4 regions of the Exiguobacterium sp. UBA3491 genome follow, and region 4 is predicted to be linked to each of the others. Evidence: predicted binding sites of a transcription regulator. Region 4 holds the regulator's gene; each other region holds the start of a gene.
What was found. The regulator Rex, encoded in region 4, represses fermentation and respiration genes when NADH is low (regulators of the CRP and FNR family bind a similar motif). The targets are predictions, from matches to a motif close to TTGTGAAATATTTCACAA.

Region 1: the regulator Rex is predicted to act here: its motif matches at 2,668-2,685, upstream of B4F99_RS11595 (cytochrome C oxidase subunit II).
Region 2: the regulator Rex is predicted to act here: its motif matches at 3,088-3,105, upstream of pflB (formate C-acetyltransferase).
Region 3: the regulator Rex is predicted to act here: its motif matches at 2,126-2,143, upstream of B4F99_RS11835 (formate/nitrite transporter family protein).

Annotation. Positions count from the first base shown of each region.
Region 1 covers NZ_DFQK01000030.1:65,007-70,601, forward strand. Annotated here, with positions in the region: gene B4F99_RS11580 (response regulator) at 1-216, shown strand, start outside; gene B4F99_RS11585 (b(o/a)3-type cytochrome-c oxidase subunit 1) at 316-2,007, opposite strand; gene B4F99_RS11590 (cytochrome c oxidase subunit II) at 2,009-2,479, opposite strand; gene B4F99_RS11595 (cytochrome C oxidase subunit II) at 2,492-2,605, opposite strand; gene B4F99_RS11600 (Crp/Fnr family transcriptional regulator) at 2,838-3,545, opposite strand; gene B4F99_RS11605 (CDP-glycerol glycerophosphotransferase family protein) at 3,709-4,863, opposite strand; gene tagD (glycerol-3-phosphate cytidylyltransferase) at 4,916-5,305, opposite strand; gene B4F99_RS11615 (CDP-glycerol glycerophosphotransferase family protein) at 5,322-5,595, opposite strand, start outside.
Region 2 covers NZ_DFQK01000030.1:52,786-58,380, reverse strand. Annotated here, with positions in the region: gene pflA (pyruvate formate-lyase-activating protein) at 1-717, opposite strand, end outside; gene pflB (formate C-acetyltransferase) at 752-3,001, opposite strand; gene B4F99_RS11535 (hypothetical protein) at 3,341-3,769, shown strand; gene B4F99_RS11530 (DEAD/DEAH box helicase) at 3,798-4,970, shown strand; gene B4F99_RS11525 (hypothetical protein) at 4,967-5,595, shown strand, end outside.
Region 3 covers NZ_DFQK01000030.1:110,951-116,545, reverse strand. Annotated here, with positions in the region: gene B4F99_RS11850 (CHASE3 domain-containing protein) at 1-173, opposite strand, end outside; gene B4F99_RS11845 (YitT family protein) at 375-1,241, opposite strand; gene B4F99_RS11840 (hypothetical protein) at 1,378-1,980, shown strand; gene B4F99_RS11835 (formate/nitrite transporter family protein) at 2,164-3,000, shown strand; gene B4F99_RS11830 (YkvA family protein) at 3,036-3,455, opposite strand; gene B4F99_RS11825 (aminopeptidase) at 3,554-4,777, shown strand; gene murB (UDP-N-acetylmuramate dehydrogenase) at 4,833-5,595, opposite strand, start outside.
Region 4 covers NZ_DFQK01000021.1:33,035-38,629, forward strand. Annotated here, with positions in the region: gene B4F99_RS07105 (ATP-binding cassette domain-containing protein) at 1-1,886, opposite strand, end outside; gene B4F99_RS07110 (redox-sensing transcriptional repressor Rex) at 2,054-2,713, shown strand; gene B4F99_RS07115 (twin-arginine translocase TatA/TatE family subunit) at 2,713-2,910, shown strand; gene tatC (twin-arginine translocase subunit TatC) at 2,918-3,697, shown strand; tRNA gene B4F99_RS07125 (tRNA-Ala) at 3,802-3,877, shown strand; gene B4F99_RS07130 (S8 family serine peptidase) at 4,100-5,595, shown strand, end outside.

The sequences.
Region 1 (5,595 bases), on a different contig from region 4:
CGTCCTACGACACACTTACATGATGATTTAACGGAACGTGAGCAGGAAGTTCTTCAATTGATGGCTCGTGGTATGGCGAACCAAGAGATTGCGGACGAATTATTCATTTCCTTAAAAACCGTCAAAACACATGTCTCGAACATCTTATCAAAACTAGATGTCGTAGACCGTACACAAGCTGTCGTCTATGCCTTCAAGCATAATCTCGTCAAATAAGATTTAGCCCTTCATTACTTATTCTTTAAGCGCATGCCAAAAACCCCGAATCGTCTCTTAGTCAGAGACCGTTCGGGGTTTTGATGTTGTACGAAACGATTACCAAAGCTTCCATCCCGGAGCGCCTGGAGGGGCGTTTTCAATCATATGCCAAATCGGTACTGTGTACGCAAACGCAATCAAAGCGAACGTTACAAAAATCCATAGCTTCCAATTTTCAAAGAAGAGTGGCGTTGCCATCGCCTCTTCTTCCGTTTCAGCAATCGGAAATTCTTCCGTTCCTTTTGGTGTACGAAATGCAAGTTGGAACATCGCATACAAGAACAATAGAATCGAGATGAATAAAATCGTCCCACCAATTGCCATGGCGACATGATATGGAATCCAGTCAGCGACGATCGAATCTTTGAAGTAGGCGGCAGGACCCGTCCGTCGTGGATTACCGAGTAGACCTGAGATATGCATTGCTGTCGACATGAAGAGCATTCCGATCGTCCAGGCAGCCGTTTGAATAAGCCCAAGACGATTCATTGCCGCTGTTAACGTTCGACCACGTAAGAGCGGGACAAGCCAATAGGCTGTTCCGAAGAACGTCAGTGCGACAGCAGCACCGACCGTGATATGAAAGTGTCCTGTGACCCATAACGTATTGTGAACGATGATGTTCAGCTGATGCGATGCGTTGATGACACCACCTGCACCTGCAGGAATGAAGAACAACATCCCGATGAACGGTGCAAGGAACCGGACATCGCGATACGGCATTTTTTTCACCCAACCAAATACCCCGGTCGCCCCTTTCCGACGACCCGCCAACTCAAAAGTCGCAAACATCGAGAAGGCTGTCATCAATGATGGAATGATGACGAGGAACGTCAAAACGACTTGGACATACTTCCAAAAAGCAGAAATCCCCGGCTCTAACAATTGATGGTGAAAACCAACCGGGAACGAAAAGAGGAGGAACAATAAAAATGACATACGTGCTAACGCGTCAGAAAAAACCTTTCCACCAACGATTTTCGGGATGACTGTATACCAGACGATGTAGGCAGGTAACAACCAGAAATAGACGAGTGGATGACCAAAGTACCAAAATAGCGTCCGGGATAGCTCGATTCCGACCTTATCCGTCCAACCAAGGGATAAGGGAAGGAGCTGAAAGAGAATCGTCGCTGCTACTCCGAGTGTCGCAACCACCCATAATAAGGCAGTCATAATACTCATGTATGCTTGAAGTGGTGGATGAACGCCAGGGTGTTCCCGTTTATAATCAGCATACATACGGAACATGGCACCAGAAGCAATCCACGTTCCGACGACGAAGATGACGAGTCCAATATAAAATACTGGATGTGCCTTGAGTGGTGCATAGAATGTATAGAGGACGGAAGCTTCTCCTGCAAGTACCATCCATGTGACGAGGATGACACCAAGGATCATGAACCAGAATCCAACCCACCCGAGACGTCGAGGAAAGTCTTCGAACCGTCCAAAGGATTGACCTAAAAATGAAAACAGTAATCCAAATATGAATAATGTCGTAAAGACGATCGCAAGCATTAACCCGTGGGCAGTGAGAAGCTCATAGTAGCCGACTCCAGCAATTTCTGGAATGACACCTGTCCGCACCATCGTTTGCAACAATCCACATAAACCACCAATCAATAAGGCAACGAGTGAAAAACTAACATGTGCGAAAGCGAGCTTCGCTTCCTTAATTCCGATGACGGTAGCAGGCAGACCACGCTCCATCTCGAACTGTCTTAATTTTTTTGAAATGGCATTCATCTTATTCCACCACCTTGATTTTGGTTGCCATCATATGATGACCCGATCCACAGTATTCATTACAGACGACCAAATACTCGCCAGCTTCCTTGAATGTATATTCAATGGAATTGATATGACCAGGAACGACCATCATATTGACATTCGTCTTGACAATTTCAAAGCCATGGACGACATCTTTTGATGTCACCAAAAAATCAACCGTTGCCCCTTTGGGAATGACCATATCTTTTGGTGTGAATTGGAACGCTTGTGCGACGATGATCGCTTCGTATCGGTCGTCATCGATTTTTTTTAGTCCTGGCTTGTCGAATGGTTTCGTTTGATCAACTTTCGTCGGATCAATCAATGTTGCATCGGATGGCGGTTGATTTCCGGATGCAAAAGCGGATACGCCGATGATGGTTAAAAAGACGCCAAGCATCACTGCTCCAAAAATCAGCCAGATTTTTTCTAGACGATGAATATGCATTGTGACTCCCCCTTACCGTGATAAGAATAATAGAAAGATTGAGCTCCACATCCCAATGATGATACCTGCTACGATCAGGACGGCAATAAATGTTCCTTTGAGGTTTGATTCTGATTTTTGGTCCATGGTGATTACTCCTCTCCTGCTTTGAACTTGTCTTTATTGTAAGAATTCAGCAAGTTTGAAAACTGTGATATATATCACTTCAAATGTGAAGAATCCGCACTTTTCTTTCTAAAAACACACAGAAAGTTCACATCTGAACAAGAGAAGGAGGCACGACTCATCTACAAAAAAAACAATCCATACACGAGACAGAAAATTCTGCTTCACGTTTGAATTGTTTGTACACTATCTATTAAATTCGACAAACACCTGCTGGGCATCCTTCACAATGACACAGATCACGCAGATATTGTGCATCATGAATGATGATTTCTTTTGGCGTCATCGAAATGACACCTTCTTTTTTCCACTGGGAGAACATCCGGTTGACCGTTTCACGCGGTGCGCCAATCAATTGACCAAACTCCCCATCGGATGGACGTTTTGCAAGACGGTAGGTTTCTCCTACTTGTTCCCCTTCCATCGCGATGAGACGAAGTAACGTCGAAGCTAACGCGCCCGGTTTTCCGAACAATAGCAAGTCGCGCAATTTAGTCTCCGTCTGTTTCCGCATCAATGCTTGCCACCGCATGATCTCAAGCGCAAAAGTACCATCCTTTCTCATGAGTTCCTCTAATTTTTCTTTTGTGAGGAAACCGATGATACTATCCTCCATCGTCTCGATACTGTATGAACTCGGAAAAGCTTCTCCTACATCAAATTCACCAAATAGATCCCCTTTGAAATATAAGAACATGAGTAATGGACTGCCTTTTTTCGTCAACTTCGATAGTTTGACGCCTCCTTGTTTCACATAAAACAACTTGTCGTTCATTTCCCCTTCCCAACAGACGATGGAATCCTTTTTGAACGTCGTTTCCGTCATGAAGCTTTCTAGTAACGTTCTTGTCTCAGGTGATAAGATGAACGTATTCGCTTCAGTCGTTCCACAAGTCAGCATATCCATTTCTCCTCTCCTTTTCTTCTGCTTTTAGTATAGAACATCACAGTTCAAAAGAATGGATTTTCAAAAGATTGTCAAACTTTGTTCAATGTTTCACATTAATTTTAAAAAAGTATCTGACGACCGCTTTCTAAAACTAAAGCAATCGTCAGATATAGTATCACATACCTGTTCCGTAATAATGATGAACGATTCGTTCAACTGCTTGACCTGGTGGGTGATCATACCAACTTGTTTGGAATTCCTGCATGTGCTGACGGCACTCTTCAAGTATCGCGTCAGACACGATCCACTCCATCAATTGCGCCATCTGCTCCGTCTGTCGCACCGGTAATGGTTTCGGATACTGATCGACAAGTCCTGGTAGTTGTCGATATGTGTCGATGTCCGGTGTGTATAAGAACGTTGGAATCTCAAGAAGACAGCTTTCAAATGGAATCGACGAATAGTCGGTCACCAGAACATCCGTGATGAGCAAATAATCATTAATCTGATACGTGTCATCCACAAGATGTATATGGGCGGAACGATAGGTCGAAAGCGCTCGGATCGTCGGATGTAACTTAACAAGAATCGTCCATCCCGCTTGAGCAAGTCGTTCGAACTGTTGAATCGTGTGATCTTCCGTTCCTTTATATTCGCGGTAAGTCGGGGCATACAATAGAATCCGGCGGTCGGGTTTTACATAACGTTCTTTTAAATCAAGTGCCCGATGTTCCCGCTGAACCTCATCATACCAATAATCCGTCCGCGGCATGCCGAACGGTTTAAAATGAGATCGTTTTAAATCATGCGGTGCCATGAATTGTGTCGCACAACGCATCCCCGGCACGATGAAATCACCATATTCCTGATAGACACGTCGAAAACGATTTCGTACCCGTTCTGATACGAACAGACTTTTGGAGGAGGTCAGTCCAAACTGCTTTAATGTTCCTGCCGCATGCCATAGCTGGATACGTCGTGTTCCTCGTCGCGTTGTTGCGACACTAAATTCTGCGACATAATTATCGACGAAGACCGTCCGGGAGGTCGCAAGCAAATATGCCAACCGAACGAATCGTAAACGACGAAAGCGAAGAGTCCGATCTGACTTCCACAGATCCGGCTGCTTCATGAAATGATGATCGTATACCAGATACCGTTTCTCATTTGGCAATTCCTGCGCCAAGCGATCATTAACAGGTTTTGCGTTATCCCCATATGTCATCCAAAATAAAGTGACGGGTCGAAGCGGTAACCACCGAAAGACACCATAACAAATACGAAACAACAATAAATAGACCCATACGATTCCTTCTCTAACCACTTTCATCCTGCCCTTCTACGAAGAAAGACCGCACGTCGTCGTGTGGTCTCCTCTTCAATCACTTCGAAGCTAATTCCGTTTTAATCTGACTCGTAGAAATACCCTCAGTTCGGCTAAGGTAAACGACCTCACAATGCTCTTTTAAGAAATCAAACTCGCCTTTCCAATCATCACCCATGACGAAGAGGTCGACGTTATGCTTCTTCACATCTTCTACTTTTTGATCCCAGCTGTTTTCCGGAATGACTTCATCCACATAACGGATAGCTTCAAGAATCATCTTCCGATTCTCGAAATTATGGTAGGACTGCTTATGTTTCAAACGATTGAATTCGTCCGTTGAAATCGCAACGATAAGATAATCTCCCATTGCTTTTGCGCGTTTTAAGATGTTGATATGACCCCAGTGTAATAAATCAAATGTTCCGTACGTAATAACCTTCTTCATGATTCTGCTCTCCCTTTTATCCGTGAATTCTCTTTATGATCGTCTTCATCGCCCGTTCTGAAGCCTGTCCATCATCCCATTGACAATACGTCTCTTGGAACGCTCGAAATGCTGACGCATACCGTGTATGCCAATTATCTAACTGGTCCAGCTCTTCAAACAGTGCTGTTTCAGTCGACAACAATGGTCCCGGTGCCTCCTGCTCAAAATCGAAGTAAAACCCACGCAATTGATCTCGATAATGTTCTAAATCATACGTATAGAATAAAATCGGACGAGATAAGTGCGCA
Region 2 (5,595 bases), on a different contig from region 4:
ACACAAGTACGATTCAAGTAGGGTTTGCGCAGCGTTTGTTTCTTCTGATGAAGGGGGAAGCACATCAGTTAACGGATAAGCAAGACCGAGGTTTTCCCACTTATAGACACCGAGTTGATGATACGGCAGTACCTCGACGCGCTCGACGTTTCCGAGCGTCCGGATGAACTCGCCGGTCTGACGGAGGAAATGTTCCGACATCGTGATACCTGGAACGAGGACGTGGCGAATCCAGACGGGAATGTTTCGCTCGGCTAGGCGTTTTGCGAAGGCGAGTGTATTGGCGTTACTCCGTCCAGTCAAGACGCGACAAGCAGCATCGTCGATATGCTTGATATCGAGCAGAACCAAATCCGTCGCATCGAGAATGGCGTCGATGTTTTTTGGGACGACAGATCCAGCGGTATCGATGACCGTATGCAGTCCATGCCGCTTCGCTTCTGTTAAAGCAGCCTCTAGGAACTCTGGCTGAGCGAGCGGTTCACCTCCAGAGAAGGTGATTCCGCCACCCGTCGCCTCGAAAAAGGAGCGATAGCTGATCGCTTCTTTTACGACTTCGTCTGCTGAGACACGCTGTCCGCAACCGAACTCCCATGTATCCACGTTATGACAGTATTGACACCGTAGTGGACATCCTTGCGTAAAGACGATGAATCGAATGCCAGGACCATCGACTGTTCCACATGATTCAACGGAATGGACCATACCATAGGTCATTCTGCTCACTTCCTTTCACATACTACACATCATTTTAGAGAGAACCGTGGAACGTACGATTGATGACATCAATCTGTTGTTCACGCGTCAGTTTAATGAAGTTGACGGCATAACCGGAAACCCGAATCGTTAACTGTGGATATTGTTCTGGATGCTCCATGGCATCGAGTAACGTCTCACGGTCGAAGACGTTGACATTCAAGTGATGACCTTTTGAAGTCGTACCACCCATATATCCGTCAAGTAATCCGACCGTATTGCGAATACGTGTTGCTTCATCCTTACCAAGTGCTTTTGGAACGATCGAGAACGTGTAGGAGATACCATCGAGCGCATGTTCATATGGTAGTTTCCCGACAGATGTCAGAGCAGCGACAGCACCACGGGTATCACGTCCATGCATCGGGTTAGCACCCGGTGCAAATGGTTCACCCGCACGGCGTCCATCGGGTGTATTTCCTGTCTTCTTACCATAGACAACGTTTGAAGTAATCGTCAGGACAGACTGTGTCGGGAGCGCATTTCGATACGTTGGATGTTTACGGATTTTCTCCATGAACAATGTCACGAGATCAACAGCCATCTGATCGACCCGTTCATCGTTATTCCCGAACTTTGGAAACTCACCTTCGATCTTGAAATCAACTGCAATCCCATCCGCATCTCGGATCGGGCGGACTGTTGCATAACGAATAGCGGATAGACTGTCGGCGACGACCGATAAACCAGCGATGCCGCATGCCATCGTCCGTAAGATTTCCGGATCGTGTAAAGCCATTTCAATCCGTTCGTAACTGTACTTATCATGCATGTAGTGGATGACATTCAGTGTGTTGACGTACAGTTCTGCGAGCCAATCGAGTTGACGATCGTAAGCCGCCATGACTGTCTCGTAATCGAGTACTTCATCGAGCATCAATGGTGTGACTGGGGCGACTTGAATTTTGAGCTTCTCGTCCATTCCGCCATTGATTGTATAAAGTAATGCTTTTGCAAGGTTTGCTCGAGCACCGAAGAACTGCATCTGTTTCCCGATCCGCATCGCGGAGACACAACAAGCGATGCCGTAATCATCCCCATAAACCGGCAACATCAAATCATCGTTCTCATACTGAATCGAGCTTGATATGATCGACATCTTCGCGCAGAATTCCTTGAATCCGCGTGGAAGCTGAGTGGACCAGAGAACAGTTAGATTTGGTTCAGGTGCCGGACCGAGTGTCGAGAGCGTATGCAGGAACCGGAATGAACTTTTCGTGACATTTGATCGACCATCTTCACTCATCCCGCCAATCGATTCCGTTACCCACGTCGGGTCGCCAGAGAAGAGATCGTTATAGTCCGGTGTTCGTAAGAATTTGACGATCCGAAGTTTCATGACAAAATGATCGACGAGCTCTTGTGCTGTTTCTTCCGTCAAGCGGCCGGTCGCAAGATCACGTTCGACATAAATATCGAGGAACGTCGAGACTCGACCGAGTGACATAGCTGCACCATTTTGTTCTTTGATCGCAGCAAGATAAGCAAGATAGACCCACTGGAATGCTTCTTGTGCTGTTTCTGCAGGGCGGGAGAGATCAAAACCATAGCGAGTTCCAAGCTCGGTCAATTCCGTTAATGCGCGCAATTGTTCATTCATCTCTTCGCGGTCGCGGATCATCGATTCAGAGAGGAAGCCGCCACGTGCCTTCAAGTCTCGCTTACGTTCTTCAATCAAGCGTGCTGTTCCGTACAAAGCGACACGACGATAGTCGCCAATGATCCGCCCACGTCCATAGGCGTCTGGTAATCCTGTGATGATACCGGCTTTACGTGCAGCGCGCATCTCAGGGGTATAGGCATCGAAAACCCCTTGGTTATGTGTCTTCCGGTACTCGCTGAAAATTTTCGTGACGGTCTCGTCTGCTTCAAAGCCATACGCAGCTAAGGCATCATTCACCATCCGAATCCCGCCGTTCGGATGAATTGAACGTTTGAACGGTTCATCTGTCTGTAAGCCGACGATTTTTTCAAGAGAGGGATCAAGATACCCTGCATCATGCGAGAGAATCGTTGATGGTGTCTTGGCATCGACGGCATACACACCACCACGTTGTCGTTCTTCATTCGTCAACTGTAGAATTTGTTGCCAAAGCCGTTGCGTCGCTTGCGTCGGACCGACTAAAAAGTGATCATCACCTGTATATTCCGTGCGATTGAGCCGGATGAAGTCTGCAACATCGATTGTCTTGATCCATTCGCCAGACGTAAAGTTTGTCCAGGCACTCGTTTTTTCTAATAACATGGATACCACTCCTTTAAAATTGAGCTAATGATCAGTTCCTTATGTGAATAGTGTAACAAAAGGAGATAGAGATTCCCTTTACGTTCATGTGAATAATTTAACAAGTGAACAAACGTTGATATGAGGGGTTTTCTTTATTTCTGTACTTATGAAAGAGTGAAGATTAAAAAACAGTTGAAGTCTGGTAAATCAAGATTTTCACGAAACTGTATGAGCTGATTTGAAAAAGATCCACTAGCACAGTTGAAACTGTGAGGAATGTCACGTTACGGTATCTTGTGTTTTTAGGACGTATCGTTGACAATGAAAAAGGGAATATAGAACGTGGAGGTGTGCCAAATGGAGTATGTGTCATTAACGCAACAAGGAGATTATCAGTCGGGAGACTGGGTCTCGCTGAAAATCGGATCGGAAGGTTCGACGCGAACTGGGATGATCACAGAATTTGAAGGTGATGGATTCTGGATTCGGTTTGAAGATGATTTTGATTATGAAGACTTTATCGGCTATGATGAATCGTACTGGATTGCGCTTGTTCGCCGTCCCGTGGACGTAAAAGCGATGTATGCGAGTCTTGCCGTGTATCCGGCACTCGCTGCAGAATTACAGGATCGTGTCATCCAAGGCTTCGAGATTTTAAAGGAAGAAGCCGGTGAAGAAGAAGTCCGGTTCCACATCCGATTGCTCGACGCAGGAAATGAATATACACAGACATTACGGGGATACCGTGATGCATCAGGAGATCATGTCGAATACGTAACGGCATGATGGAATTAAGAGAGTAGGAGAAATCGTTATGAAATTTACAAAACCATTTTTACAGGAAGCATGGGAACGGGCGCGCTTTACAGAGTTGATGCCTGTTCAAGAACAAGCGATTCCGTTGTTGCGCGAAGGAAAAGATGTCCTAGCTGAAGCGCCGACAGGTACAGGGAAGACGCTTGCTTATGTCATTCCAGCTTTAGAAAAGATTGAAGTGGAAGAGCCACACGTGCAAGTCGTCATCACGGCACCAACACGGGAACTCGTCATGCAAATTCATCAAGTCATTCAATTATTTGCTCAAGGAAGTGGTATCAAATCCGGTGCATTCATTGGTGGTGTTGAATTAAAGCGACAATATGAACGATTGAAGAAAAAGCCGCAAATCATCGTCGGAACACCGGGACGTCTCGTCGAGTTGATTGATTCGAAGAAGCTGAAGATGCATAAGGTGAAATTGATCGTTTTAGATGAAGCGGATCAAATTTATGAAAGTGGCATGAGTGACTCGGCGACGCGAATCGCAAATAGTGCGCTACGCGATCGACAACTGGCATTCGTCTCAGCGACATTGCCGGAACGGACAGCAGAATGGGGACGGACGCTTGCGAATGATCCTGAGACGATTCGTGTTGAGCGTGTCGTCAGCACACAAGTGACATTCGGTTATTTGGAGACTTCACGTCGTCAGAAACCGGAATTGTTACGTCGTCTGGCGAACATGCAAGGATCAAAAGTGCTGACATTCATCAACAATCGCTCATTCCTTGGACCATTGAATGGCGAGTTGAGTAAATTCTCACTGAAATACCGGATTTTAGACGCTGAAAAAGGAAAACGAGAGCGGATGGAGACCTTGCGTTCTTATAAAAAGGGAGAGTTTCCTTTACTCGTCACGACAGGTCTTGCGGCGCGTGGGCTTGATATCGAAGCGGTCACACACGTCGTCCATTACGATTTACCGGAGTCGCTTGACGATTTCGTACACCGTTCAGGTCGGACGGGACGCGGAAACGCAAATGGGATGGTACTTGCACTTGTCACGGATCAAGATTTAAAACACTTAAAAACACTTGCAAAGCAAATGGGCGTCGAGATGGAGCCAATGGAAATTTACCGCGGAGAAGTCATTCCGAAACGTGAATTCACAGCTCCTCAGACGATTAAGCGACCGGCTACTCCTCACCGGAAAGGGCGATCGAAATGAAGAACGATCGAAAAGTAATTCCATTTCCGACGACGGTTTCTGAAGCGGAAATGAATGCAGCCTTGAAGAAAATGTATCAGGAAGCAGCAACAGCACGCAGTACGGACTGGGTCGCTTTCATTGAAGAGATTGCGACAGAAGGACGTTGGTATTTAAAAGATGCTGAATTGTTCCGGGACTTATTCGTTGACTGGGCGATCTTCTATGAAACGGATGATCAAGGAAAAACACCGCACGGTCGTTTTCTCGAGCAGATAAAAGACGAGCTATCACCTAGTCTCTATCGCGCCTTGCGTGGATTAGCTGACCCGATGCCGTCGCTGTTTCAAGTCGATGCAGATGGTGTTGTTGATTTAATGTCGAAACAGACGTATCAAACGGATTTGGCTGAGATTGAAGTCGAACCGGGGGATCTGTTGATTGGGAAACTGCTCTATATTTCTGGTAAGTGGCGCTTTGCGATTGCCTACATGAAGGTAGCGCGCGCATTAGTACCAGAAGTCCTCGCTTTGTTGACGGACTTCGTGGATGAAGTGGGAGAAGACGCGTTACTTCGTCAATATCCAGAGTTTTGTGCGGAATTAATCGACTTGCTCCTCGATATCGAAGAAGGTAACATTGCACC
Region 3 (5,595 bases), on a different contig from region 4:
TTATGTTCAACCAACTGGTCCACTTGATTGATTAACGGTATGTCATGATCCTTCATTTGCTCTGTTATCGTTGCAATCGTCCGATAACCGGATAGGGCGTAAATGATTGGGATAGAAGCGAATAAACTGATCAAAAGGATCAGCAGAATACGCTGACGCCAAAGTGAGTGCATGCAATCATTCCTTTAAATAAATAGACATGTCATAAGCTTAACTACTATCGCAAAAAAAGTGAAGCCTGTCCATTTTTTGAATAGGGAGAAGAACGTAAAAAAATCAGTATTCCGAATAAAAAAGCAGGAAAGCTGGTGCAATACGAGAAGCTGTTTTAAAGTAAACGAAATAGAAAAAGCACAGCTAGGCTGCGCTTGAGTTTAAAACGAATACGAATGTTCCTTATAATTCCCAAAAATAGTATGGATTTCTGAGAACGTAACGAACGCGTTAGGTTCGACAGAAGAAACGATTTCTTGCAAACGGACGATTTCATTATTTTGAACGACGACATAGACCATTTTCTTCGTTCGGTTGGAGTATCCTCCCCGTGCATCAAGGATCGTCACACCACGACCAAGTTCTTTTGTGATGACTTCATTTATTTCATCCGCCTTTTCGCAAATAATGATACATTGCTTAGAAGCGGAATAAAAACTGTAAACCGTTTGAAGAGCTTTGGCGCGAACGAAGCTCATGATAAGAGCATACATAACGTGTTTCAAATCGAAGACCCACCATACCAAGATATAGATGACAAGATCTTGTATCAGAAATATGCGAGGAAGTGGCCAATTATGAAAACGAGCAAAGAAAAACTTTCCAAGAATATCGAGTCCACCTGTCGATGCGCCACCAAAGAAAATCAATGCCATCGCAAGACCAGAGACTAGACCGGCAAAGATGGAGGCAACAAGCGGATCGTTCAATGACTCGGGAACGATCTGAGTCGGAATCCAGTCGATTAAAAAAGAAGAGGCAACGACAATGATGCCAGATAAGAACATGAATCGCTTTCGTAAGAAACGGAAACCTAAAAGGAAGAGGGGAATGTTTAAGAGCAATTGGGTTAATCCGATTGGGGTGTGGAAAAGCTCTTGAAGGACAAGCGTGATCCCCATGATACCACCTGATCCGATATCATTTGGAGATAGTAGTAAGCTGATGTACAAGGAATACAGCAGCGTACCTATGATTAAAAAACTGATTTTTTCAACTCTCTTTTTCTGTGGGTGTGTTGTAGTCATGGCATTATGATGAGTGACCTCATGCTCCTCCTTCTGTGAGTATCTGCCTGCAAGAGTACGCCCATATGCATAAAATTTCAACCCTTCTTATGAAAAAAGATGAAAAAGGGTAAGTTTTTTTAGGAAGGTGATGAAAATGAAGAAAACATTCTTGATTATAGGCTGTATTTGTTTAGGCGTATTGGTGGGGATTCGTCTTTTTCAACAACCAGACGAAGAAAACCAACGATCTATTTGGCATGATGGTGATCTCGTAGCTAGACAAGTCGGTGCTTCCATGATGAATACGGTAGCTGTTCGCCAATTAGCTGAACAACTCCCGTTTTCATCAGAATTAAAACAGGTAGATGTCGAAGGAGAGTCGTTACGGCTCGCTTATGACGTCACAGGCAAAGAACGGCGTGCTTGGATCGGGACCGATACTGGTACATTACAAATGAATCAGGATTTCTTGAACGCTCGCTTATCAAAAGTACTTATGCATCATACGCTCGTTTTATTTTCGACGATTCCTGACTTGACCAATCTTGAAATTCACTATACCGATCCCTATTCGAAAGCTGATTTTAAGATAGATCGTAGCGCGTTCGACATCTATACACCATCTGACATCGAACGCGCTACGTCATCGTCTGGACGTTTTAATCGTGTCGTCATCGATGGATATGTGCTTGATTCCTCCAGACGACAAACCTTTTTCGAGCGTTTCGCATCAGGATTTTCGATTCAAACTAATTAATTGTATAAAGCAAGAAAAGGCATTTTTCACAATCTCGACACAATGATATCGTTTACATCTCGTTCTTTTATGAAAACGATAAAACAGGTCTAATCAAGACTTGAACATCTCTTAAGATGGAAGTATTATAATAAATGAACAAACATTGTGAAGTGTTGAACAAAAGGAAGAGAGGTTTCTACAATGAACGAGGTAGAAGCATTAGAAGGGTTACGGAATAAAGCAATCAAGTCGACACGTATGCTACAACTGCGTCCTCTCGAATACTTAGTTCGTGCTATGTTAGCGGGGATATTCATTGGATTTGCAATCATTTTTACCTTAAAAGCAATTAACGGGCTGTATTTGGCAGAATCACCTGCCGCGACACTTGTCGGTGGATTGACGTTCGGAGTGGCACTCGTCTTGATCATTTATGGCGGTGCAGAACTGTTTACAGGGAATACGATGTATTTCACGACGGCAACGATGCGCGGCTATACAACGAAGATGGATACGATGAAAGTCTGGTTGATTTGTCTGATCGGAAATGGTCTTGGAGGATTAGCATTCGCATTACTCTTCTCTCAAACAGGTATCTTACAGGAACTTGGAATGAACAATTGGTTGTTTGCTGTATCGGAAACAAAAATTCATCATTCGACGTGGGAAATCTTTACCCGGGCAATCTTCTGTAACTGGATGGTCTGTTTAGCAATTTTCATTCCGAAGAACATGAAGAATGAATTAGCGCAGATCATGATGATGATGGTACTTGTCGCAGTCTTCTTCGCATCAGGATTTGATCATGTCATCGCAAATATGGCATTGTTCTCTATCGCATTAATCGTGCCACATCCGGATACGATTACGTTTGCAGGAGCCATGCACAATCTGTTACCGGCTTTAGCTGGGAATATCATCGGTGGAGCAGTCTTCATGGGAATGATTTATACGTGGTTGAATAAAGAAAAACTAGAAATAGATGAATCACGTCAATCTACGGCACCGGTTCATATCGCTTCTAAACAAAATGCATAATGAAAAAGCAGCTGTCGCGACAGCTGCTTTTTCATTCATTCCATATGTTGAAAGCGATCAACATCTGCGGCGAGTTCTTCGTAAATCGTTTCGACGATTTGTGCGTCATCAAAGAGTCCGAGGACGTTATCGTCCGGTAAGGCGTCAACAGGAGACGTAAAGTACAGAACTGCCGTTAGCAATAATTGTTCTTGCTCTGCATGCATCTCGAATTTTTTCTGATAGAGGGCACGAAGCATTTCGAGTAGTTGTTTTAATTGGAAATAAAGGACGAGTTCTGCCTCGCGTTCGATATCAGAACTTTCCGTAGACGCGATATCTTGTGTCAGATGTGCGAGTCCGATTTCTGCTCGAATCAACAATTCTTGTTGTGCTTTTTCATCACCGACGAGATCGAGTGCCTGTCGGTGAAAATACGTATAAGCTGATTTAAAATCTCCGGGTGTGAATTCCATGATGATGCCTCCTTCTCTTCTCTATCTAGTTTCGCCTTATTTCTTGCAAAATTGCAACTATTTCGTGAAAATAAAGATACAAGAAAGGGGATTACATAATGCCGACACAAGCAGAATTACAACAGTACGCGTCTTTAGCAGTGCGTACCGGGATCAATCTACAGCCAGGACAACAATTGGAGGTGCGAGCGGGAATCGAGAATTTACCACTTGTTCGCGAAATCACACGTGTAGCATATGAAGTAGGTGCTACGCAAGTATATGTACAATGGTCAGATGATGAGATGACGAAAATCCGTTATTTTGATGCACCAGAAGACTCGTTTGATACATTCCCGGATTGGTTAAAAGCACGTTACGATCAGCTTGCAGAAGAAAAAACAGCATTCTTATCAGTCGTCAGTGAAGATCCAGATTTATTAAATGGTGTTGATTCAAGTCGAATCGCGCGTGCGAATAAAGCAGCTGGTATTGCTCTCGCCAATTGGCGAAAGTTCGTCATGAGTGACAATGTCAGCTGGTGTGTCGTAGCAGCACCTTCTGAAAGCTGGGCGAAGAAAGTATTTCCTGATGCAGAGGAACCGATTGAGGAACTGTGGGCAGCTATTTTGAAGGCAACCCGTGCTGATCAAGCGGATCCGGTTGCTGCATGGGCGGATCATGATCATAATCTGCGTTCAAAAGCGAAATTCCTGACAGAGAAGAAATACAAAACATTGCATTATACAGCGCCAGGAACAGAGTTATCAATTGAATTACCAGAACGTCACGTTTGGTTAGGTGGCGGTGGTCCGAATGCAGATGGTGTTGATTTTATCGCGAATCTGCCGACTGAAGAAGTGTTCACATTACCGAAGAAGACAGGTGTTAACGGTCATGTTTCGAGTACGAAACCACTCAGCTACAGTGGTAACTTGATTGATGAATTTACTCTTTGGTTCGAGGACGGAAAAATCGTCAAAGCGGAAGCGAAACAGGGGCAAGAAGCATTGGATGATTTAATTTCCCTCGATGAAGGTGCCCGGTATCTCGGAGAAGTCGCGCTCGTACCACATCGTTCTCCGATTTCTGATTCAGGTATTTTATTCTACAATACGTTGTTTGATGAGAATGCTTCGTGCCACTTAGCAATTGGTCGTGCGTACTCGACGTGTATTGAAAATGGTCCTAGTCTTTCAGCGGAAGAACTAGAAGCACAAGGTGCGAACGACTCGATGACGCATGTCGACTTCATGATTGGATCCGCGGATCTATCAATTGAGGGAGAACTTGCAGACGGGACGCGTGAATCAGTCATGCGTGACGGAAACTGGTCGATCTAAATGAATAAAAAGGTGAGTCCAAATACTGGGCTCACCTTTTCTGATTAGATTATTATCAAGCTTCTTCCCCAATGATTTTTACTTCTGTCTCAAGTAAAATACCGAATTTTTCTTGGACGGTTTCTTGTACATGGCGAATGAGTGCAATGTAGTCAGATGCTGATGCGTTTTCGACGTTGACGATAAAACCGGCGTGTTTCTTTGATACTTCAGCACCACCGATGCGGGTTCCTTGGAGTTCACTATCTTGAATCAATTTACCCGCAAAATAGCCTTCTGGACGTTTGAAGACACTACCACAAGAAGGATATTCGAGAGGCTGCTTTGTTTCTCGTTTATGCGTTAGATCATCCATGACTTCCTTGATCAATGCTGGATCACCCTCCGTCAAAGCAAATCGTCCTTCGAGAATGATGTATTCTTTCTTTGAGAAACAACTCGTCCGGTATCCCAGTTCGAGTTCATCATGCGAAATGTTCAACAGATCCCCTTGTCGTGTCAAAACAGTGGCGCTATGAAGGCAATCTTTGACTTCTCCACCGTAGGCGCCCGCATTCATGATCAACGCGCCACCAATCGTTCCCGGAATCCCGCAAGCGAATTCAAGACCACTCAGTTGATGCGCATACGCAACACGAGACGCCTCGATGATTGCTGCGCCACTTTGAGCGACGAGTTCATGTCCTTCGACCGAAATGTCGGTTAACTTTTCAAACGAAAGAACGATACCGCGAATACCGCCATCACGTACGACGAGATTTGATCCGTTCCCGAGCAATGTCAAAGGGATGCCTCGTTCGTAAGCATATCTTACGACA
Region 4 (5,595 bases):
CATCGTTCCATCAATTCAAGTAGATCGACATCGATCTGGTCTCGTTCCGCAGATAACGCTGTCGCTTTTGGAATATCATTAAAAACTTCCGGTTCGCAAAGCAACTGTTCGATTTCCGCTGAACGCTGTTCGAGCCGTTCAATATCTTGTTCGAGTTGTTCGATTTGCTGACGGCGTTTTTTTTCTTCTTTCTGTGCTTCTTTGTCGATCGTCTTCGATGCCGTGACTTTTGCCGCTTTTGCCTCTTCGGCTTCAAGGCGAGCGATTTCTTCTTGTTCAGCCTTCTTCTCTGTGTAGTACGAATAATCGCCGAGGTATTCTGTCACACCAGCTTCACTCATCTCGATGACGCGTGTCGCGATCCGATCGATGAAGTACCGGTCATGGGAAACGAAGAGTAGCGTACCTTCATAGTCGACGAGAGCGTTCTCAAGGACCATCTTCGAATCCAGATCCAAGTGGTTCGTTGGCTCGTCAAGGATGAGGACGTTAGTCTTCCGGAGTTTCAGTTTTGCGAGCGCGAGACGTCCGCGTTCGCCACCGGACAATTCATGGACAATCTTGAAGACATCGTCGCCGCTGAACAGGAATTGTCCGAGCACAGAACGGACTTCTTGTTCGCGCATCAGTGGCCATTCGTTCCAAATCTCATCGATGACACGATTCCGGTCATTGAGTTCTGCTTGCTCTTGATCGTAATACCCGATCGAGACGCCGGTGCCAAAACGGAAATCACCGAAGAGAGGACGTAAACGACCGACGAGGACTTTTAAGAGCGTCGACTTCCCGATTCCGTTCGGTCCGACGAGTGCCAGTGATTCGCCGCGTTGCAAGCGGAACGTGATGTCTTTTGAGACAGCTTCTTCGTAACCGATTGCCAATTGATTGACTTGAAGAACGTCATTCCCGCTCTGTTTTTCGATTGGGAAGGAGAGGACCGTACTGCGTTCATCTCCATCTGGTCGGTCGAGCCGGTCGACCTTCTCGAGCCGTTTTCGAACGCTTTGAGCACGCTTTGTCGTTGTCGCCCGAGCGATGTTTCGTTGAATGAAATCCTGCATCTTCGCGATTTCTTCTTGCTGCTGTTCGAACTGTTTCATTTCTTGATCGTACAATGCCGCTTTTTGCTCGAGGTACTTCGTATAGTTCCCAGTGAACTTACGACAGACATTACGAGAGAGCTCATAGACGACATTGACGACTTGATCGAGGAAGTACCGATCGTGCGAGACGATCAGAACGGCACCACGATAACCACCGAGGTAACTTTCAAGCCAAGCGAGCGTATCGATATCCAGATGGTTCGTCGGTTCATCGAGAATGAGAAGCTCTGGTGCTTGCAGGAGCATCTTCGCTAAGGCGAGCCGTGTCCGTTGACCTCCGGACAATGTCTGGATCCGGCGTGAGTAATCGTCTGGATAAAAGCGCATGCCGTGCAGGACGGAGCGAATATTCGCTTCGAACTGATAACCACCTGCTTCTGAGAAGTCATGTTGTGCTTGATCGTACGTCTTCAGAAGTCGATCGTAAGCGACCGGGTCGTTCAAGATGTGCTCCATGCCCATCTCGATTTCCATCCGGCGCAGTGTCCGTTCTTGTTCTTGCAGATGTTCAAAGACGGTCAGCATCTCGTTCCAGATCGTCTCATTCGATTCGAGACCACTGTCTTGCGCGAGATAGCCGATTTTGACATCTTTACCTTTCATGATATCGCCCGAGTCATGACTGAGTTCACCAGCGATGATTTTGAGCAAGGTTGATTTACCGGCACCATTTCGACCGACGAGCGCAATTCGGTCGCGCTCTTGTACTTCCAATTTGATATTTTCTAAAATCGGCTCGACGCCGAATGATTTCGAGAGTTGGTTGACTTGTAAGAGTATCATTTCCATCCATCCTTCCACCCTTTAGTCTATCACGAACAAAAGCGCGAGGTCCTGCGGAATATATTATTTGTGACTCTATGTGAAGTGGTTTACAATCAAGGAGAGTAGAAAGCTTTTTGCAAAGATTTGGGTGCCACGATGGATGTGGCCGAAGGGGGAACTGCAGGATGAATGGATCAGACACAAAAATTCCACAAGCGACAGCAAAACGGTTGCCGCTATATTATCGCTTCATCCAAAGTTTATACAATTCAGGCAAGCTCCGCGTCTCTTCTGCTGAGTTAAGCGAGGCGGTGAAGGTTGATTCAGCAACGATTCGTCGCGATTTTTCCTACTTTGGGGCACTAGGGAAGAAGGGGTATGGATATAACGTTCAACATCTCTTAACGTTTTTCCGGAAAACCTTGAATCAAGATGAGGTGACGAATGTTGCCTTGATTGGGGTCGGTCATCTCGGAACAGCGTTTGCAAATTATAACTTTTTAAAGAATAATAGTACTCGGATAGTCGTTGCGTTTGATGCGGACGAAGAGAAGGTCGGAACAACGACGCATGACGTTCCAATCTATCATGTTTCGGACATGAAAGAACAAATCGAAGCGAATCAGGTCGATGTCGCCATCTTGACGGTTCCATCCCAGTTCGCACAGTCAGTAGCGGATGAGTTAGTCGAGTATGGTGTGACAGGCATTCTGAACTTTACGCCTGCACGGTTGAACGTGCCAGCGAGCGTTCGGGTTCATCACATCGATTTATCGATCGAGTTGCAGTCGTTAGTTTATTTCATGAAGCATTATTCGCAATCAGCTGAAGGAGTGAAATCATAATGGAAAACCTTATCCCGCTCACGTTAGGTATCGGACCTGCGAGTATCGGATTAATTGCTGTCGTCGCGTTGATCATCTTCGGACCGAAGAAGTTGCCGGAATTCGGTCGTGCTGCCGGTCAAACATTGAAAGAGTTCAAGAATGCCACGAACGGCATCATGGACGACGATAAAAAGGACGAACCGAAAGAGAAGTGATTGAATCATGACGGTTGATCAAGAACAAAGCATGACGTCGCACCTAGACGAACTGCGTAAGCGGATTGTCTGGTCGCTCCTCATCGTCGTCGTCCTGTTCGCTGTCGCATTTCCGCTCGTTCGACCGCTCGTCCGTTTTCTGCAAGCGGACTTAAAAGAGCTCGGTATCGGATTAAATGCCTTCAACGTCGCCGATCCTTTAATGTTGTATTTGAATCTTGCGTTCATCATCGCGCTGATTTTAGCGTCACCGTTCTGGATGTATCAACTGTGGGCATTCGTCCGACCAGGGCTTTATGAAAAGGAACAAAAAGCAACACTGACGTATATTCCAGTCATCTTCTTTCTATTTTTGGCTGGTGTAGCCTTCTCGTATTTCTGGTTGCTTCCCTTCTTGCTCGAAGTCTCAACGGATCTCGGGAAAGAATTGGGGATCGAGCAAGTCATCGGGGTCGAAAACTACTTCAGTTTCTTGATCCGGTTGACGATGCCGTTTGGTCTTCTCTTCCAATTGCCGGTCGTGACGATGTTCCTGACACGCCTTGGTCTTGTGACGCCATATTTCATGCGAAAGAATCGAAAATATGCGTATTTCGCGCTGTTCGTCGTTGCGGCATTGATCGCACCGCCGGACGTGACGTCACACTTGATGATCTCAGTGCCGTTGTTCGTTCTCTATGAAATCAGTATCTTGATTTCCGCGCGGACGTATAAAAAGGTCTTGATCCTCGAGCAACAGGCAGAGCTTGAACGACAGGCGGATTTGATGCGTGAATTGAATAAATGAATCGTGAATTCCTTCCAGCCATTTCGGGAGGAATTCTTTTTTATGAAAGCGTTATGTTTATATTGATAAAGCAGTTAGCGATGCGTATACTAAAGATAATTCATGGGGGCTTAGCTCAGCTGGGAGAGCGTTTGGCTGGCAGCCAAAAGGTCGTCGGTTCGATCCCGATAGTCTCCACCAAGTTCATACGTTCAACTCCTCGAGTGCTCGAGGAGTTTTTTTATGTTCCCAGTTAAATTCCTTCCAAATATAAAATGTCACCAAAAAGAAAAAAATTAAAAAAATAGACAAATATAAATTGTTTATTTCCATTAACTTCATTAAACTAAAAATACAGAATTTTCGTTAAACTGTTTTATTAGTATTACTACTATGGTTTTACAGAAAAGGGGAAACGAACGCATGAAGAAGAAGATTGCACTTATGGCAGCCGTCTTAATGACGTCTTCCAATCTAGTCAGTGCGCAAGGTGCACTGTCCTCGCAAGACAAAGCGACGGGTCAAAAACCGCAGGCGCTCTCACTGAAGAAATCGGGACAAGAAAAGAACTACAAACAATCGGATAAAGTCCGAGTCGTCATCGAGATGGAACAAAAACCGGCGATTCAAATCGCCCAATCTCAAAACAAGCGGTATAGCACATTGAGCAATGCCGAAAAGGAATCGATCAAGGATCGACTCGTCAGCGTCCAAAAATCAGTCAAGTCAGCTATCGCTAAAAAGGCGATTCCTGTTACATATAAAGAAAGCTTCACAACCGTCATCAATGGATTCAGTGGTGAAGTGAAGTTCGGTGACATCGAAGATATCAAACAACTCGAAGGAGTCAAAAGTGTACATATCGCGCACGAATATGCGCGCCCAACCGTCGATAAAGGTGCCAAGCCAGACATGCTGTACAGCAAGGACATGGTCAATGCGAAGGAAACGTGGCAGGACTATGGCTTTAAAGGGGAAGGAACCGTCGTCGCGGTCATCGATACGGGGATTGATCCATCGCACAAAGACATGGTCTTGAGTCCAGAGACAAAGGTGGATTTAACCTCTTCGAAGGTCGATAGTGCGAAAGAAACAAAAGGTTTAAAAGGAAAGTATTTCACGGAAAAAGTACCGTACGGCTATAACTATGCCGATCACGACAGCGAAATCCGTGACTTAGGTGCGGGGGCATCGATGCACGGGATGCACGTCGCAGGTACGGTCGGAGCAAACGGCGATGAAGCAAACGGTGGTATCAAAGGGGTCGCGCCGGAAACACAGCTCCTCGCGATGAAAGTCTTCGGAAACGATCCAGGAATGCCATCGACATTCAGCGATATCTACATTAAAGCGATCGATGATGCGATTGCACTCGGAGCCGATGTCATCAACATGAGTCTCGGTTCGACGGCATCGTTCGTCAATTCAGATGCTCCAGAACAACGCGCAATCGTCAACGCGATGAACAACGGTATCTTGTGTGCGATCTCTGCTGGTAACTCGGCGTTTGCAGGTCATGGTGCGGGTAATCCATATACAGCAAACCCGGATATCGGTGTCGTTGGTGCACCAGGATTGACGAGCCAGGCGCTCCAAGTCGCGTCACTCGAAAATACGAAATTGACGCTTGAAGGCATGGCGCTGACGATCGACGGTCAGGATGCCGGTTATTTGGCATACCAAAAACAAGATTCGCCGAATCCGATTGCCGTCTTCGATAAAGAGAAGAAGGATGTCGTGTATGTCGGTGACGGTCAAGCTTCGAACTATGAAGGTAAAGACGTCAAAGGGAAAGTCGTCTTCGTCGTGCGTAACGGTGGTTTCAACTACGGTATGATCCAAGCAGAAGCTGAGAAGCAAGGGGCAGCAGGTGTCATCGTCCGCGGTCGAGTCGATCACGGGGATTACGTCAGCATGGC